2 regions of the Pseudomonas sp. HP_08 genome follow, and region 2 is predicted to be linked to the other one. Evidence: riboswitches for the same ligand, from Rfam matches in the RefSeq annotation. Region 2 holds a riboswitch; the other holds the start of a gene.
The links. Region 2 has a riboswitch for thiamine pyrophosphate ahead of thiC (phosphomethylpyrimidine synthase ThiC). Riboswitches for the same ligand answer to the same signal wherever they lie in the genome.

Region 1 (8,877 bases), on a different contig from region 2:
CACCACGGCGATCATCGGGCGCACGTCAGCGGCAAGGCATACGCTGGACAGCGGCTGGGCATTCGTGGAGGCCTCGCCTGTCGGCCTGCAACGCAGCGTCGAGGTGCATGGCAAGGGGCGTGCGATTCTGCCATTGCGGGCTTACCCTGCCCCACCGCTGCCACTGGCTCAGGCCATGGGCAAAAGGGCTGAACCGCTCTCGGTCGAAGAGGCTTTGTATTGGGATTATCAGGTGACCGTGCAACACACCAGTGCGGCGCAGGATCAGTTGTCGCTGCACATCGCTTTCAATGAAAGCGCCTGCAACGACGCGCAGCCGGCCGCAGAAAACGGCCTCGGCGAACGGCTCAACGCACTGGCCCAATACATCGAGGTACAGGACACGCTGTGGCAGATCGTTGAAGAACCGCAAAATCCGCAACGACTCACCGCCCTGTCGACCGCCGCGTACCTGTTCGAACGCATCGCGCAAAGCTGGGCGGCATCCGAGCCGATGGCGCGCAACGAACATACTGCCACCGCAAACAGTACGCCCTCTGAAGCGCACCGCTTCCGTATCCGCTTCGACCCACAGCAATGGCAACAGCAAGCGGTGCATGGCGCCTTGATCCTGGAACGCCTGCCGGCTGCCGAACCCCTCGACTGGCCGGCGATCAGCGTGGTCAATGCGGACGGCACCCTGAGCCCGCTCACTGCCGAAACACCCGTGGCCGATACGCGCCTGTACCGCTTTGCAGACCCGTCGGCCGAGTCTGTTGCGGCACTGTCCGGCATGACCTTGCAACTGACTTTCCACGACCTGCCAATCATCCGTTACCAGCAAGCACGGCTTGCAATGAATATGGTGCGTAATGCGCAACTGCTCGACGCGCCAGAGGCGCAGACCCATGAGGCGTTCATTTACCGCACGCCCACCGCACGCTTTGCCACAGCGCTGGAGCCGTCGCTGCATGTCGAGACGTACCTGCCCATCGGCGCGTGGAGCTCACGTGCCGATGAGAATCCGCTGACGGCGGTGTTGGCGCAGTTGTTCAAAGACAATCAGATGGGCAACCTGCTGAGCATCAAGGCGCAATACGCCTGCCCGACAGAGGACTTGCCAGAGACTCGTCTGCCGGTGCTCATGAGGGTACCGGCGGCCTATGAGCCGGGCATTACCGTCAAGGCCATCATCGATGGCCTTGACCAATGGCTGGAACAGAATGCGCCGTCGGCCGTGGATGGCCGCTGGTTGTTCGACCTCACGCTGCATGGCAAGCACGACACGTTGCTGGCATTGCGGGTCGAATCGAACATTGTCGCTTGAGTGCCAACCCAAGGAGTTGCAGATGGCCAATCGCGTTTTTTTCATGAACCATAATCAGGCCGGGCCCGTCATCGGGGCTGAGCTGCAAGAGGCCTGCCTGTTGGCCGCCAGCTATCAACTGCCGATTTTATGGCTGGCCTTGTTCGATGCCGATGACCTGGTCAACGTCGCCGTACCTTGTGAGAACGAAGAAGGTGAAGCGATCAGCGAACAGGTGCTGACCTGCTTTGCGCCGCTCGAAAAAGCCCGGGCCACCTACGCTTCGCGCAGGCAACGACTGCATGAGGCGCTGGGGCCTGAGCATGCGCCCGCCGTTGCCGAATGGGATGAACTTGTAGCCTGCCTGAGCGGGTCCGCGGTGCAGATCGATCTGGTTGAACTGTGGATGCTGTATGGCGACACCGCGGCGCTGGATGAACAAATCAGAGAGTGGCTGGCGGGCCTTGATGACACCGCCAGCAGCCAATGGCTGTCGTTCTGCGACCAGGCCAATCTGGATGACGCGGACGTACGTCGCTACGGCGTTCGCGGCTATCCATGGAATGTAGAGATTGCCTGGCAGTAGTACGACACAAATGGCGTAGGAGCGAGCGCAGCTCGCGAAAGGGCCAGTGAAATCAACACATTTACGGTGACTGCACCTTCGCATTCGCGAGCTGGCGCTCGCTCCTACGGAGTTTGGGCAGGCCTTAATACGGAGTACGACACAAATTGCGTAGGAGCGAGCGCCAGCTCGCGAAAGGTCCAGTGAAATCAACACATTTCCACGGAGTTTGGGCTGGCCTTGATACTAAGCACGACACAAATTACGTAGGAGTGAGCGCAGCTCGCGAAAGGGCCAGTGAAGTCAGCACATTTGTGGTGACTGCACCTTCGCATTCGCGAGCTCTACGCTCGCTCCTACGGTCCGATATTTGCTGTGCGGCAGCGCAGCGGGTGATCTCCTGCAAGGTTGTGTTCGGCGTTATACCGCGTCCAGTCCCATCTGCCAGAAATCGGCCTCCAGCCGCGAAGCCTTGCCGAATACGCCGGCCAGTTCGTCGAAGCGCCGTTCGGTCATGCTGCGGGCGGCCAGGTCGTCCAAGTGCCGGCGGGCGTCGGCGGCGACCTGTTGATAGCCTTCGCTGGCGTATTCGGCGATCCAGTCGCGGTACGGATGATCGGCCAGCGCTTCGACGCCATTCGGCGCCAGGGCGCGGCCGATGACGGCATAGCCGATCACGCAGGGCGCCAGCGCCGCATGCAGTTCAAGCAGGTCACCGGCGGCGCCGCAGTCCAGCACATAGCGGGTGTAGGCCACGGTGGCCTGATGCTCGGGCGCGGCGTCCATGGCTTCGCGTTCGATGCCCCAGCGGGCACAGAGCCGCACGTGCAGTTCGGTCTCGTTGAGAATGGCCGCCAGCCCCGCCTGGGCGGCACGAATATCGTCCAGGGTGCGGCTTTTATAGGCCGCCAGTGCCCAGGCGCGGGCGAACTGGATCAGAAACAGATAATCCTGAATCAGGTACTCGCGAAACGCCGCGTGCGGCAAGGTGCCGGCGCCCAGTTGCTGGACGAAGTCGTGCTCGACATAACGCTTCCAGTCGACAGCGGTGGCGTTCGTCAGGCGGTCGAAAATATCCATGTCTCAGGCCTCGATGTCGTAGGCGGTATCGAAAAACTCGCGCTCAAGCTGCACGGCGCGCAAGAAGAAATCGCGGCTTACGGCCTCTTCGGCCGGTCCCACGCGATCCAGTTCGGAGCGCAGAAAATCGATGAAATCGCGGAAGAACGGGTTGTCGTGCAGGGTGATCCATTCGGCATGCACGAAGCTGGCCGGCAACGGCTGCGGCGCACGGCTCGCCCAGTCCAGGTACAGCCATTCGGCAACACTGAGCACCGCCAGCGCCGCGGCATACGAACGGGTGGCCGCCGCCTCGCGCATGATCGCCTTGAAACCTGCGGTGGCGGCCGCATCCGGCGCCTCCAGACGTTGCTGTTCGGTAATGCCCAGCGCGTCGAACGAGCGCAGGAAGTAGGTGTTTTCCTCGCCTGAAATCATCCCGGCAAAACGCCCCAGCCGCAGCCGCGCTTCAAAGCTGTCGGCCGTGGCAATCGCCGCGCCGAGCAAGGTCAGGAAGCTGTCGAGAAAGCGGTGATCCTGAATCAGGTAACGGCCCATGACCCGCTCGTCGACGCTGCCGGCAAACAGTTCATGGACAAAGCGGTGCTCGACGGCGGCCGACCAGGCAGGCTCGCTCTGACGGCGCAGGGTTTCGGTAAAACGTTCGCTCATGGCGCTAGGCTCTCTGTAGATGAAAACAGGAGACCGGCAAAAAGGCAGGTTCGAAATCCCATCCCTTCGCCGGCATTATCCGGATCAGGTTCGAAGGGTCATCGCTACAGCGATTTCTCAGCCCGCATACGGGCTCCCCTTGGTGCTGGCATCTATACAGACATTGAGAGTGATTGTCATCTTGTAAGCCTGAGCGTACGGTTTTAGTGGCGTGCCAACCGGCGACATGGCCCGACCTTTGCCTTACTACCTCATCGATCCAGAACCTGAGGACTCACCATGTACAAGGATTACCCTGCGGCCTATCAAGTCAGCAAAGGCAGCGCCCTGCAGGTCGACACGGCCTTTTATGAGCGCATTCGCGATCACAAGGAAGGCCGCACACTGGTGGAGCAATTCGAGGTGCCGATCCGCACCGGGCGCGCCTGGAAAGTGCCGGCCGGGCATGTGTTCCGGGTGACCACGCCGGTCGGCCCGCAGGTCGGCGACTTCAACGTGTGGAACGCCAACGACCCGCGCGAGCGCATGTGGGCGGCGCGCACCCGGCAGTTGCAGGGCGCGCATGTCAGCACCCATGACCGGCTATGGTCGAACCTGCCGTTTCTGCGGCCGATGGTCACCATCACCGACGACAGCCTGGCCGACTACGGCATCGACGAACACGGCGGGCGTTTGCACGACCTGCTGGGCACGCGCTGCGACCCGTATGTGAACCGCATGCTCACCGGCGAGGACTTCCATCACCATTGCCACTCCAACCTGACCCGCGCCGTGCTGCCGCATGGCCTGACCGAGTTCGATGTGCACGATGTGCTGAATATCTTCCAGTGCACCGGCCTGAACCACGACGACCTGTACTTCATGAAAGCCTGCCCGGCCAGGCAGGGTGACTACCTGGAGTTCTTCGCCGAGATCGACCTGCTCTGCGCACTGTCGACCTGCCCCGGCGGCGACCTGTCGTTGCCGATGTGGGGCCCGGACGCCGAAGACCCGCTGACGGTCTGCCGGCCCTTGGGTGTGGAAATCTACAGCCTGCCGCCTGAGCGGCTCGAAGGCTGGCAATCCCCGGCGCGGGCCGCCTATAACGGCAACCACGGCCTGCTGATTCCCAAGGCGCCGTGGGAGAAATAAATTTTTCAGACGAAAAAGGACAGCGCCCCGGTCAACAGCGCCAGCGCGGTGAGGACCAGCGAGGTCAGCACCGCCCACTTGACCGTGGCCTTCTGGAAATCGCCGATGTCGCGCCCCACCATGCTCACCAGCAGCAGGGTCGAGGCCACCAGCGGGCTCATCAAATGCACCGGCTGGCCGAGCACCGAGGCGCGGGCGATTTCAAGCGGCGTGATGCCGTAGGCCGCAGCGGCATTGGCCAGGATCGGCACCACACCGAAGTAATAGGCATCGTTGGACAGCACAAAGGTCAACGGCATGCTGGTGATCGCCACCACCAGCGGAAACCAGTGCCCCCAGGACGGTGGAATCCAGTCGACCAGGGTTTGCGCCAGCGCATCGACCATTTTGGTGCCGGAGAAAATCCCGGCGAAGACCCCGGCGGCGAACACCAGCAGCACCACGGTCATGGCATTGCCCGAATGCGCCAGAATGCGTTGTTTTTGCACGTCCAGTTGCGGGTAGTTGATCATCAGCGCAGCGACAAAGCCGATCATGAACAGGATGGCGGCGTGCATCACGCCCATCACCAGCGCGACCATCACCACCACGACCAGCAGCAGGTTGACGTACGCCAGCTGCGGGCGCTTGTGCGGGGTGTTTCCCAGAATCGCCTCGATGTAGCAACTGCCGCCACCCGATTGCAGGCTGATAATGCCGATGCGCTTGCGCTCGGCGCGGCCCAGCAAAAATGCGCTGAACACTACCCAGGCCGCGCCGCCGATCACGGTCGGCAACAGCGGGATGAAGTACTCGCTGGCGTCCAGGCCCAGGGCGGTAATCACGCGGGTGGCCGGGCCGCCCCAAGGGCTCAGGCCGCTCATGATGCTCAGCGACAGCATCGACACCGTGGCAAGGATCATCGGGTTCATGCCGATGCGCGTGTACAGCGGCAGCATCGCCGCGCAGGTGATCATGTAGGTGGTGGTGCCGTCGCCGTCCAGTGCCGCCAGCAGCGACAGCAATGCGGTGCCGACGGCGATCCTGACCGGGTCGCCCTTGACGTGCCTGAGGATCCTGCGGATCAGCGGGTCGAACAGACCGGCATCGATCATCAAGCCGAAAAACAGAATGGCGAACAGCAGCAAGGCGGCGGATGGCGCGACCAGTTTCAGGCCGTCGAGCATCATCTGGCCAAGGCCTGGCGCAAAGCCGCCTATCACGGCAAAGACCATGGGCACCACGGTCAGGGCGACGATGGGCGAGAGGCGTTTGCTCATGATCAGGCAGGTAAACACCACGACCATGGTCAGACCAAGTAGTGCAAGCATGGGGTTTTCTCTTGTTGTTTCTTGTTGTTATCGCCGCACGGCCAATGCGCGAGGCGGCATGCTACCAGTGCGACCTGCTAATGTGTGTCCACTTATGTTTCGGTGACCACCTGCCATGCCGCACATCGCCCGCACTCACCCTCGCCTGACCTGCTCGACCGTGCTCGGCCTGCTGGCCGGCATCGGCACCGCCTGGCTGGTGCCCTCGTCGAGCCTGATCCAGAACTGCCTGATTGGCTGGAATGTCACGGTGTGGCTGTTTCTGGCGTTGATCCTTGGCCGCACCTTCAAGAGCAGCGCGGCGGATGTCAAACGCATTGCGATGGTCGAGGACGAGCACGCCGGCGTGGTGCTGCTGACGGTGTGCGTCGCAGCACTGGCGAGCCTGGCGGCGATCATCGTCGAACTGGCCAGCAGCAAGGCCCTGCACGGTGACCATCAGGTGCTGAAACACAGCTTTACCGGCCTGACCATCGTCGGTTCCTGGCTGGTGACCGGGGTGATCTTCAGCCTGCATTACGCCCGGCTGTTCTACACCTCGACCGGCGCAAAACCTGCGCTGAATTTTCCCGATGGCGAAAAACACCCCGACTACTGGGACTTTCTGTACTTCTCTTTCACCCTGAGCGTGGCGGTGCAGACCTCCGATGTCGGTGTCATGACCCGCGACATGCGCAAAGTGGTGTTGGCGCAAAGCCTGATCGGCTTCATCTTCAATACGGCGATTCTGGGCCTGACCATCAATCTGGCGGCCGGATTGTTTAACTGACGGAGACTCAATAGATGACCCTGCTGAACATTGCGGTGCTCGACGACTGGCAGAACGTGGCCAGTGAGGTGGTGGACTGGTCGGTGCTTGAATCGATTGGCCAGGTGAGTTTTCTGCACGACTACCCCGCCGACACTGAAACCCTCGCCGAGCGCTTGAGTGCTTATCAGGTGATCTGCGTGATGCGCGAGCGCACCTTGTTCGACCGGGCGCTGCTGGAGCGCCTGCCGAACCTGAAACTGCTGGTCACCGGCGGCATGCGCAATGCGGCCCTCGACGTGAAGGCCGCACGGGCGCTGGGCATCGAGGTCTGCGGCACCGACAGTTACAAGCATGCCGCACCCGAGCTGACCTGGGCGCTGATCATGGGCATTACCCGCAATCTGGTCAGCGAGGCCAATTCATTGCGTGCCGGTGGCTGGCAGGTCGGCCTGGGCAGTGACCTGCATGGCAAAACCCTGGGGTTGTTGGGGCTGGGCAGCATCGGCAAGTGGATTGCCCGCTACGGCCAGGCCTTTGGCATGCGGGTGATTGCCTGGAGCGAGAACCTCACCGAAGAGGCCGCCAGCGAGGTGGGCGTAACCCGCGTCAGCAAGCAAGCACTGTTCGAGCAGGCCGACGTGTTGTCAGTGCACCTGGTGCTCAGCGACCGCAGTCGCGGGCTGGTGGATGCCCAGGCGCTGGGCTGGATGAAACCGGGCGCCTACCTGATCAACACCTCACGCGGGCCGATCATCGATGAAGCGGCGTTGATCGACACCCTGCGCCAACGGCGGATTGCCGGTGCGGCGCTGGATGTGTTCGATCAGGAGCCGCTGCCGGCCGAGCACCCGTTTCGCACGCTGGACAACGTGCTGGCCACACCCCATGTCGGGTATGTGACCGAGCACAATTACCGCACGTTTTTCGGCCAGATGATCGAGGATATCCAGGCCTGGCACGCGGGCGCGCCGATCAGGGTATTTGCCTGACGCTCAGAGCCTGTACGAAATCCCCACCTGGACCGTGCGCGGGGCGCCGGGGTAGGCGTAGATGTTGCCGAAGGCGCCTTCTTCATAGTCTTCATCGAAGACGTTTTTCACGTCCAGGTTCAGGCGCACGTTGTCGTTGACCTTGTAGTACGAGAGCAGGTCGACCACGGTGTAGCTGTCCATGCTGAAGTTCGGGGTATTGGCGGTCTGGCCGGCGCGCTCGTCGACATAGCGGGCGCCGCCGCCCAGGCCCAGGCCGCGCAGCGGGCCGTCCTGAATCTCGTACAGGCTCAGCAGGCTGACGCTCTGTTTGGGAATGTTCACCAGTCGGGTGCCATTGCGCAGGGTGTTGTCCTTGGTCACTTGCGCATCGACATAGGCGTAGCCGCCAATGACTTTCCAGGCCGGGGTGATATTGCCCACCACGTTGAGGTCGAAACCTCGGCTGCGCACTTCGCCGGCCGCGATGCTGAAGGTCGAATCCAGCGGGTCGGTGGTCAGTACGTTTTTCTTGTCGATCTGGTAGACCGCGGCTTCCACGCTCAGTTGTTTGTCCAGCACTTGCCATTTGGCGCCCAGCTCGTAGGCCTTGCCTTCTTCCGGATCGAAGCCGCCACCGAGGCGAGCCGCGCCGGTATTGGGCTTGAACGAGCGCGAGGCGCTGGCGTACAGCGCCAGGTCTTCGGTCAGGTCATAGGTCAGGCCCAGACGCGGAGTGACTGCGTTCTCGCTTTTTTCCCACGGCCTCACGCCAGTGACATACGACTCGTAGTCATGCTCGAAACGCTCGAAGCGCGCCCCGACCAGCAATTTGAGACGCTCGGTCAGGCTGACCTGATCCTGCACGAAGGCCGCCCAGGTCTTGAGGTTTTCCTTGTCATGAGTGGGCGTGCGGGTCAGCGCCGGGCGAGCCTGCCCATACACCGGATCATAGATATCGATGGCATAGGTCCCGGCAGCACCGCTGGAGCGCATGATGATCGACTTGTAGTCATAGTCTTCGTACTCGATACCGGTCAGCAACAGATGCTCCAGGCCGCCGGCAGTGAAGCGCCCGGTCAGGTTCAGTTGCACGTCGCGGTCGGTCCACTCCAGCTTGCGCCAGTTGAAGTTAC
Region 2 (8,877 bases):
ACCTGGGCCTGTTCTTTCACCATGAACACATCCCGTCATCATTGGAGCGCCGCACACTGGGCAGTGTCGAGATGGTCACCGTGTGCGCGGTCGATCACCCGCTGGCCCGTGAGCGGCAGGTCACCCGCCAGCAACTGGCCTGTCATCGCCAGTTGCTGATCACCCCGCAGCACAGCGATTACCCCGGTGGCGAGGCGATCAGCCCGCTGATCTGGCGCGCCGACAGTTTCTACGCCATGGCCGAGTTGCTGATGCGCGGCCTGGGCTGGGCCTGGCTGCCGCGCCATGTGGTGCAGTACCCGACCTACCAGGCGCAGATGGTCGAACTGGCCAGCGAATGGCGCCCGCCGGCGCTGGTCACCGAACTGGCCTGGCGCCGCGACGAACCTTTGGGGCCGGTCGCGCAATGGCTGGCCGAACGCTTCGCCGTGCATTTGCAGGCCATCGGATAGGCGCGGGCGGACGCAGATCCTTGTAAACTTCGCCGCCATGAACAGAACCCTTTATACCCTGCTGTTTCACCTGGGCCTGCCGCTGGTTGCGCTGCGCCTGTTATTGCGTGCGCGCAAGGCGCCGGCGTATCGCCAGCGCATCAAGGAGCGCTTTGCCTTTGGCCTGCCGCCCATGCAGCCGGGCGGTATCTGGGTGCATGCGGTGTCGGTGGGCGAGAGCATCGCCGCCGCGCCCATGGTGCGCGCCTTGCTCAAGGCCTACCCGGACCTGCCCATCACCATCACCTGCATGACGCCCACCGGTTCCGAACGCATCCGCGCGCTGTTCGCAGGCGAGCCGCGCATTCAGCACTGTTATCTGCCATACGACCTGCCCTGGGCGGCGGCGCGTTTTCTCGATCATGTGCGGCCACGGCTGGGCATCATCATGGAGACTGAACTGTGGCCCAACCATATTCACCAGTGCGCCCGCCGTGGCATCCCGGTGGTGCTGGCCAATGCCCGCTTGTCCGAGCGTTCGGCACGCGGCTACGGGCGGTTTGCCGGGCTGACCCGGCCGATGCTGGCCGAGATGAACGGCTTTGCCGTGCAGACCGAAACCGAAGCCGAGCGTTTCCGGGTGCTGGGCGCGCGGCCTGAATGCGTGACCGTGACCGGCTCGATCAAGTTTGACCTGAGTATTGACCCGCAACTGCTGGTGCAGGCGGCGCAATTGCGCGAGCAATGGCAGGCCGGCGCGCGACCGGTGTGGATCGCGGCCAGCACCCATGCGGGTGAGGACGAAAGTATTCTGGCGGCGCATCGACTGGTGCTGGCCCGTCATCCTGAGGCGCTGCTGATTGTGGTGCCGCGCCACCCTGAGCGTTTCAACAGCGTGCATGAGCTGTGCGTGCAGCAGGGCTTCAATACCGTGCGCCGCTCAAGTGGTCAGGCTGTCGAGGCATCGACCACCGTGCTGCTCGGCGACACCATGGGCGAGCTGCTGTTTCTCTATGCGCTGGCCGACTGCGCCTTTGTCGGCGGCAGCCTGGTCGCCAATGGCGGGCATAATCTGCTGGAGCCCGCGGCGTTGGCAAAGCCGGTGCTCAGCGGGCCGCACCTGTTCAACTTCCTCGAAATTGCCGCCATGCTGCGCAGCGCCGGCGCCTTGCTCGAAGTCAGCGACCCGCAGGCGTTGGCGACGGCGGTGCAGGGTCTGTTCGATGACCCTGAAAAGGCCCGCCGCATGAGCGATGCCGGGTTGCAGGTGATGAAAGCCAACCAGGGCGCGCTGCAGCGATTGCTGGATTTGATTGCCCGGTTGATGTGACGGGCATCGACCGTAGGACCGGCTTTAGCCGGGAACTGTGGCGTTGCAGTTCGCAGCTAAAGCAGCTCCTACGGGTGCGGTGCCAGACGCGATGTGCGTGGTATCAGCGTTTAGCCGGGCGCTCGAAGTTCTTGCGTGCGGCCTCGGCCAGGTCTGGCGGCAGGAAGTCCTTGTCCGGGTTGTAGTCGGGCTTGAGATAGCGGGCCAGGTCCTGCAAATCATCCGGGCTCAATGTGCCGGCGGCCTGCTTCAGGCGCAGGCTGTCGAGGATGTAGTCGTAGCGGGTGTTGTTGTAGTCGCGCACCGAGGCATACAACTGACGCTGGGCATCCAGCACATCGACGATGTTGCGGGTGCCGACCTGATAGCCGATTTCCGTGGCTTCCAGCGCGCTCTGGTTGGAGATGATCGACTGCTTGCGCGCCTGCACCTGTTCGACATCGGTGTTCACCGCGCGGTGCAGGTTGCGGGTGTTCTCCACCACCTGGCGGCGCAGGCTCTCGCGACGCTGCTCGCTCTGGGTCAGGCGCGCGTAGGCTTCACGCACTTGCGAGCTGGTCAGCCCGCCGCTGTACAACGGAATGTTCAACTGCACACCGATCGTGCGCTGCTCGACATCGCCGCCGTAGTTCTGCCCGGTGTAGTTGGGGTTGGTCAGGCCCAGTGCGTCGTTGTCGCCGCGCTGGTAAGTGGCCACGGCATCGACGGTCGGCGCATGCCCGGCCTTGCGCTGGCGCACGGTCTGCTGCGCGGCTTCCACGGCATGATTAATGGCTTGCAGATCGAGATTCTGTTGGGCGGCGGTATCGACCCAGGTCTTGGCGTCGTTGGGCGAGGGCGGCAGCACCGGCAGGCTGTGGACCATGCCCTCGATAGCGCTGTACTGGCGATTGGTCAGGGTCACCAGGGCCTGGAAGGCGTCGTCGACCTGGCGCTGGGCGATGATGCGGTTGGCCCGCGAGGTGTCGTGGCTGGCCTGGGCTTGGAGCACGTCGGTCTTGTCCGACAGGCCGACGTTGAAGCGCTCGTTGGCCTGATCCAGTTGCCGTCTGAGGGCCGATTCCTCGGCCTTGGTGGTGGCCAGGTTGTCCTGGGCCCGCAGCACCGTGAAGTACAGCTGCGCCGATTGCAGGATCAGGTTCTGCTCGGTGGCCGACAACTCCAGCGCGGCCTGCTCGTTCACCGCTTCTGCGGCCTGCAACTGGAACCAGCGGTCGGCGCGGAACAGCGGCTGGCTCAGGGTCGCCTGATACACCGTGCCGCTGCGGCTGATGGTCGCCCGCGGCTGGTCGATGCGCGTGCGGGTGTTGTTGTTCTGCGCGCTGGCCGACAGGTTCGGCAACAGGCCGGCGCGGGCCTGCGGTACGCCTTCGCTGCGTGCCTGGTAATCGGCGCGGGCCGCCGCCAGGTCGGCATTGTTGTCCACCGCCTGCTGGTAGACATTGACCAGCCCGGTGCTGGCGGTGAGCGGGGCATCGTTGGCCCAGGCGTGGGGGCTTGAAGCAAACGACACAGCAATGACCCACGACAGTTTGCGCAGCATGAGGCGTTTCCTTTTCCTGTAAATAATGCAGTCGGACCGGGTCCGCGAGTGTAGAGCCTGGCGTCGGGCGCAACAATCCGGCATATCGGCCATTTATCGCGGGGCATGCACATGGGGCTGGCGTTTGGCCCCCGGTGCGGCATAGACTGGCGCCGTTCTTGTCGGGGTGCCTTGATATGAGGCTGAGATCGGTTAAACCGGATCCCGTTGAACCTGATCAGGTTAACGCCTGCGTAGGGAACAAGATTGCTCGCTCCCGGCGAGTCCTCTTGAGTGTCGTCCGGGGTCGTGCGTTCAATTTATTCGAACACCCGCCTTCTTGCGATGCTCTGCGTCTTTGCTTTTATAAGGCGCGCCCCCCGTTTATTCAGGTCACTCCGACAATCAATCCGCCACAGGATGTCAGGAGAGACCATGATGAGTACAAAATCAAAAAACGCACCCCATCTGAGTGAATCGGCCCAGGTCGACTCGGGCTCGGTACTGCCCTTCACCCGTTCGCAGAAAATCTATGTTCAGGGCTCGCGGCCGGACATTCGTGTGCCGATGCGCGAAATCAGCCTGGACGTGACCCCGACCGACTTCGGCGGCGAAATCAACGCGCCGGTCACCGTCTACGACACCTCCGGTCCCTACACCGATCCCAATGTGGTCATCGATGTGCGCAAAGGCCTGGCCGATGTGCGCACGCCATGGATCGAGTCGCGCAACGACACCGAACTGCTCAGCGGCCTGAGCTCGAACTTTGGCCAGCAACGCCTCAACGATGCCGAACTGACCGCGCTGCGCTTTGCCCATGTGCACAAGCCACGCCGCGCCAAGGCCGGCGCCAACGTCAGCCAGATGCACTACGCGCGTCAGGGCATCATCACCGCCGAGATGGAATACGTCGCCATCCGCGAAAACATGAAGCTGCAAGAGGCCCGCGCCACCGGCCTGTTGCAGCAGCAGCACGCCGGGCACAGCTTCGGCGCCAGCATCCCCAAGGAAATCACCGCTGAGTTCGTGCGCGAAGAAATCGCCCGCGGCCGGGCGATCATTCCGGCCAACATCAACCACACCGAGCTGGAGCCGATGATCATCGGCCGCAACTTCCTGGTGAAGATCAACGGCAACATCGGCAACAGCGCGCTGGGTTCGTCGATCGAGGAAGAAGTCGCCAAGCTGACCTGGGGCATTCGCTGGGGTTCGGACACGGTCATGGACCTGTCGACCGGCAAGCACATTCACGAAACCCGCGAGTGGATCATCCGCAACTCGCCGGTGCCGATCGGCACGGTGCCGATCTATCAGGCGCTGGAAAAGGTCGGCGGCGTGGCTGAAGACCTGACCTGGGAATTGTTCCGCGACACGCTGATCGAGCAGGCCGAGCAGGGCGTCGACTATTTCACCATCCATGCCGGCGTGCTGCTGCGCTATGTGCCGCTGACCGCCAAGCGCGTCACCGGCATCGTCAGCCGGGGCGGCTCGATCATGGCCAAATGGTGCCTGGCGCACCATAAAGAGAACTTCCTCTACACCCATTTCGACGACATCTGCGAAATCATGAAGGCCTACGACGTCAGCTTCTCGCTGGGCGACGGCCTGCGTCCGGGCTCGATTGCCGACGCCAACGACGCGGCGCAGTTCGGTGAGCTGGAAACCCTCGGCGAGCTGACCAAGATCGCCTGGAAGCACGACGTGCAATGCATGATCGAAGGCCCGGGCCATGTGCCGATGCAGTTGATCAAGGAGAACATGGACAAGCAGCTGGAGTGCTGCGACGAAGCGCCGTTCTACACCCTTGGCCCGCTGACCACCGACATCGCACCGGGTTACGACCACATCACCTCGGGCATCGGCGCGGCCATGATCGGCTGGTTCGGCTGCGCGATGCTTTGCTATGTCACGCCCAAGGAGCATTTGGGCCTGCCGAACAAGGATGACGTGAAGACCGGGATCATCACCTACAAGATCGCAGCCCATGCCGCCGACCTGGCCAAGGGTCATCCGGGCGCGCAGATCCGCGACAACGCCTTGAGCAAGGCGCGCTTCGAATTCCGCTGGGAAGACCAGTTCAACCTCGGCCTGGACCCGGACACGGCACGCGCTTACCACGACGAAACCCTGCCCAAGGACTCGGCCAAGGTCGCGCACTTCTGCTCGATGTGCGGGCCGAAATTCTGCTCGATGAAAATCACCCAGGAAGTGCGCGAATACGCCGCCAACCAGCGCATCGACAGCGTCGATGTGTCGGTGCAAGAAGGCATGCGCGAACAGGCCGAACGCTTCAAACAGGAAGGCAGCCAGCTTTACCAAAAGGTCTGAAACGCACCCCCCCCGTAGGAGCGCGCTTGCCCGCGACCGAGTGCGTTAGCAGTCGTAAATTTTCAGCGTTTCGCAGAATTTACAGCCGTAAATTTTCAGCGTTTCCGAGATTTTGCGAGCGCTACGCACTCGGTCGCGGGCAAGCGCGCTCCTACTGGTCACCCTTTCATTGAGGCTCTGATGTGAATACACCCGGCACCTATTCCCCCGATCTGCCTGTCTCTGCCGAGCGGCGCGTATTCGGTGGGCGCGATCTGTTTTCTCTGTGGTTTTCCCTCGGCATCGGCCTGATGGTCCTGCAAACCGGCGCGCTGCTGGCGCCGGGGCTGGGCATGAGCGGTGCGTTGCTGGCCATTGCGCTGGGAACGCTGGTCGGTGTCTTGCTGCTGGCCAGCGCCGGGGTCATCGGCACCGACACCGGGCTTTCGTCGATGGCCTCGCTCAAGCTCAGCCTCGGCCGGCGCGGGGCGGTGTTGCCGGCGATCCTCAACCTGCTGCAACTGGTGGGCTGGGGCTCGTTCGAGATCATTGTCATGCGCGATGCCGCCAGCCTGTTGGGCGCACGCGCATTTGGCGAAGGCGGCCTGTGGACCAGCCCGCTGCTGTGGGCGCTGTTCTTCGGTGGTCTGGCCACTTTGCTGGCCGTCAGCGGGCCGCTGACCTTTGTGCGCAAGATCCTGCGCCAATGGGGCATCTGGCTGTTGCTCGGTGCCTGCCTGTGGCTGACCTGGAACCTGCTGGCCAAGGCTGATCTGGCGGCGCTTTGGGCGCGTGGCGGCGACGGTTCGATGCCGTTTGCGACCGGGCTGGACATCGCCATTGCCATGCCGCTGTCGTGGTTGCCGCTGATTGCCGATTACTCACGCTTCGGGCGCAAGGCGAAACCGGTGTTCTTCGGCACGGTGCTGGGTTATTTCATCGGCAATTGCTGGCTGATGAGCCTGGGCGTCGGCTACACCCTGGCATTCGCCGCCGATGGTGAAGCCAATGCCTTGCTGCTGGCGCTGGCCGGCGCCGGGATGGGCATTCCGCTGCTGCTGGTGCTGCTCGATGAGTCGGAAAAGGCCTTTGCCGATATTCATTCGGCGGCGGTGTCGAGCGCCATGCTTTCGGGGCTCAAGGTCGAGCACCTGGCCTTTGCGATTGGTGTGCTCTGCACGCTGATCGCCTGCTTTGCGCCGCTGGCGCAGTACGAGAGCTTTTTGCTGCTGATCGGCTCGCTGTTCGCGCCGTTGTTCGGCGTGGTGCTGGTCGACCACTTCGTGCTGCGCCGGCGCCGGTCGCCAGCGCAGGTGCCTGGCGTGCGCGGCCTGAGCCTGCTGGCCTGGCTGGGCGGGGTCAGCACCTATCACCTGCTGGCCAGTCTGTACCCGGAGGTCGGCGCTACATTGCCGGCGCTGTTCACCGCCGGCCTGTTGCAGATGGTGCTGGGGCGCGGTGTCAGCCGCGACCGGGGAACAGCTCCGGCTTGATCACGCCATTGAGCTGCGGATAAGGAATCTTCAGCTCGATATGGCCCATGGCGTAGGGCGCAATGGTGGTCACCGGGTACTTGAGGATCACCGCGCCGTAGGTCAAAGCCACGTTGGGGGTGCGCTTGAATGGCCAGGTCTTGATGAATTCAGGGTCTTCATTGACCTTGGTCGACACCATCCAGGCCTGGTGGGCGAGCTGGGCCTTGTCCCAGAACTCGGCTTCCTTGCCCGGCACGACCATGTCGGCCAGGGTCAGCACCTTCTGTTGCTGGCGCGAGTAGCTGAACACCGCGCGACCCGGATCGCCATGCGCGCCGCCGGTGTCCAGGTAGCTCGACAGCTCGATCACCACAATGCCGTCATGTTGCTCGCGTACCTTGGCTTGCAAGTAACTGCTGTTGCGGCCCTGGGCACTGCTCAAAAACTGTTGTTCATAGGCCTTGAGCGTGGCGGCAGGCGCCGTACCTGCTTCGCTGCCGGCCATTTGCAGCAGGTTTTTCTGCACGATGGCGTCAAGCCGCGGTTCGGCGGGAAAATGCACGGTATCGATATTCACCAGCGGGCAATCGTCGCTGCTGCAGCCCGGCTTGATCTGCTCCCAGGCTTCGCGCTCCACTTGCAGCGGGGCACGCATGTTGGGCTTGAACAGGCTTTGGCAGGCACCCAGCGTAACGGCCAGGCAAGCCAGTGCGGCGATCTTCGATAACGACATTGATGATCCTTGGCGGTGTCGGAAAAAACGCATGCGACGTGCGTATGCAGGCTGCTTGGACTGCAAACCCGGCTTTCGGTTCGCCGCTGGGCGGATTAGAAATGCTTTGGCGCTTGCGCGTCTACCCTGCATTTTGAAGGGGGGCTGCATCCGGTGGTCGATGCGCGTTAGGATGGCCCGAAGCCAAAGCGTCCTGCAGCGAGACCTCCATGACCCAGACCACTACCCGATCGACCCCGACGGCATTTGAAATCACCCGGCGTGAAAACTGCTTTCAGGGGTTCTACAAACTCGACAAGCTTTACCTGCGCCATGAGCTGTTCAATGGCGGCACAGGCCGTGAAATCGGCCGCGAACTGTTCGTACGCCACGACGCGGTGTGCGTCCTGCCGTACGATGCCAAACGTGACGAAGTGGTGCTGATCGAGCAGTTCCGCGTCGGCGCGCTGGAGAAAGTCGGCAACCCGTGGCTGATCGAGCTGGTCGCCGGATTGATCGACAAGGATGAGCAACCGGAAGAGGTTGCTCATCGCGAAGCAGAAGAGGAAGCTGATCTTGCATTCCAGGCCTTGTGGCCGATTACCCGGTACTTTCCTTCGCCGGGCGGCAGCGATGAATACGTTCATCTTTTCCTGGGACAATGCGACAGCCAGGGCGCCGGTGGCGTACATGGGCTGGAGTCGGAAGGGGAGGACATCCGGGTAACGGTCTGGTCGTTCGACGACGCATTGCAGGCCGTGGCCGATGGCCGGATCATGAACGCGGCAACCATCATTGCCTTGCAATGGCTGGCCTTGAACCGCGCTGAAATCAGGGGGCTATGGTCGTGAATCTCTTGCGCGAGCGCTATCGTGTCGATCTTGCCGGCCTGCAGGCAGCATGCGAGGCCAACTATGCCCGCCTGATGCGCCTGTTACCCGACATGCGCACACAAAAAAGCTCGCGTCGGGTGGCGGTCACTCAAGGCGAGCAAATGCTCGGCGTGCTGACCGTCGAAGTGCTGCTGGACTGCCCTTACACCACTACCTTGCAGGTCAGCCAGGAGCACAGCCTGCCCTGGCTGCCGGTGCCGCGCCTTG

Region 1: linked by a shared signal. The riboswitch ahead of ACYAS9_RS03535 (TenA family protein) and the one ahead of thiC (phosphomethylpyrimidine synthase ThiC) in region 2 are both predicted to bind thiamine pyrophosphate.

What each region holds. Positions count from the first base shown of each region.
Region 1 covers NZ_JBTOQC010000002.1:112,555-121,431, reverse strand. The annotation lists gene ACYAS9_RS03550 (hypothetical protein) at 1-1,306, shown strand, start outside; gene ACYAS9_RS03545 (hypothetical protein) at 1,329-1,871, shown strand; gene tenA (thiaminase II) at 2,271-2,930, opposite strand; gene ACYAS9_RS03535 (TenA family protein) at 2,934-3,581, opposite strand; TPP riboswitch at 3,626-3,731, opposite strand; gene ACYAS9_RS03530 (urea carboxylase-associated family protein) at 3,861-4,712, shown strand; gene ACYAS9_RS03525 (CitMHS family transporter) at 4,718-6,022, opposite strand; gene ACYAS9_RS03520 (DUF1345 domain-containing protein) at 6,138-6,791, shown strand; gene ACYAS9_RS03515 (D-2-hydroxyacid dehydrogenase family protein) at 6,806-7,762, shown strand; gene ACYAS9_RS03510 (TonB-dependent siderophore receptor) at 7,766-8,877, opposite strand, start outside.
Region 2 covers NZ_JBTOQC010000052.1:53,404-62,280, reverse strand. The annotation lists gene ACYAS9_RS28120 (LysR family transcriptional regulator) at 1-452, shown strand, start outside; gene waaA (lipid IV(A) 3-deoxy-D-manno-octulosonic acid transferase) at 490-1,761, shown strand; gene ACYAS9_RS28110 (TolC family outer membrane protein) at 1,865-3,304, opposite strand; TPP riboswitch at 3,457-3,561, shown strand; gene thiC (phosphomethylpyrimidine synthase ThiC) at 3,722-5,611, shown strand; gene cytX (putative hydroxymethylpyrimidine transporter CytX) at 5,794-7,083, shown strand; gene ACYAS9_RS28095 (RsiV family protein) at 7,052-7,798, opposite strand; gene ACYAS9_RS28090 (NUDIX domain-containing protein) at 8,008-8,628, shown strand; gene ACYAS9_RS28085 (DUF1249 domain-containing protein) at 8,619-8,877, shown strand, end outside.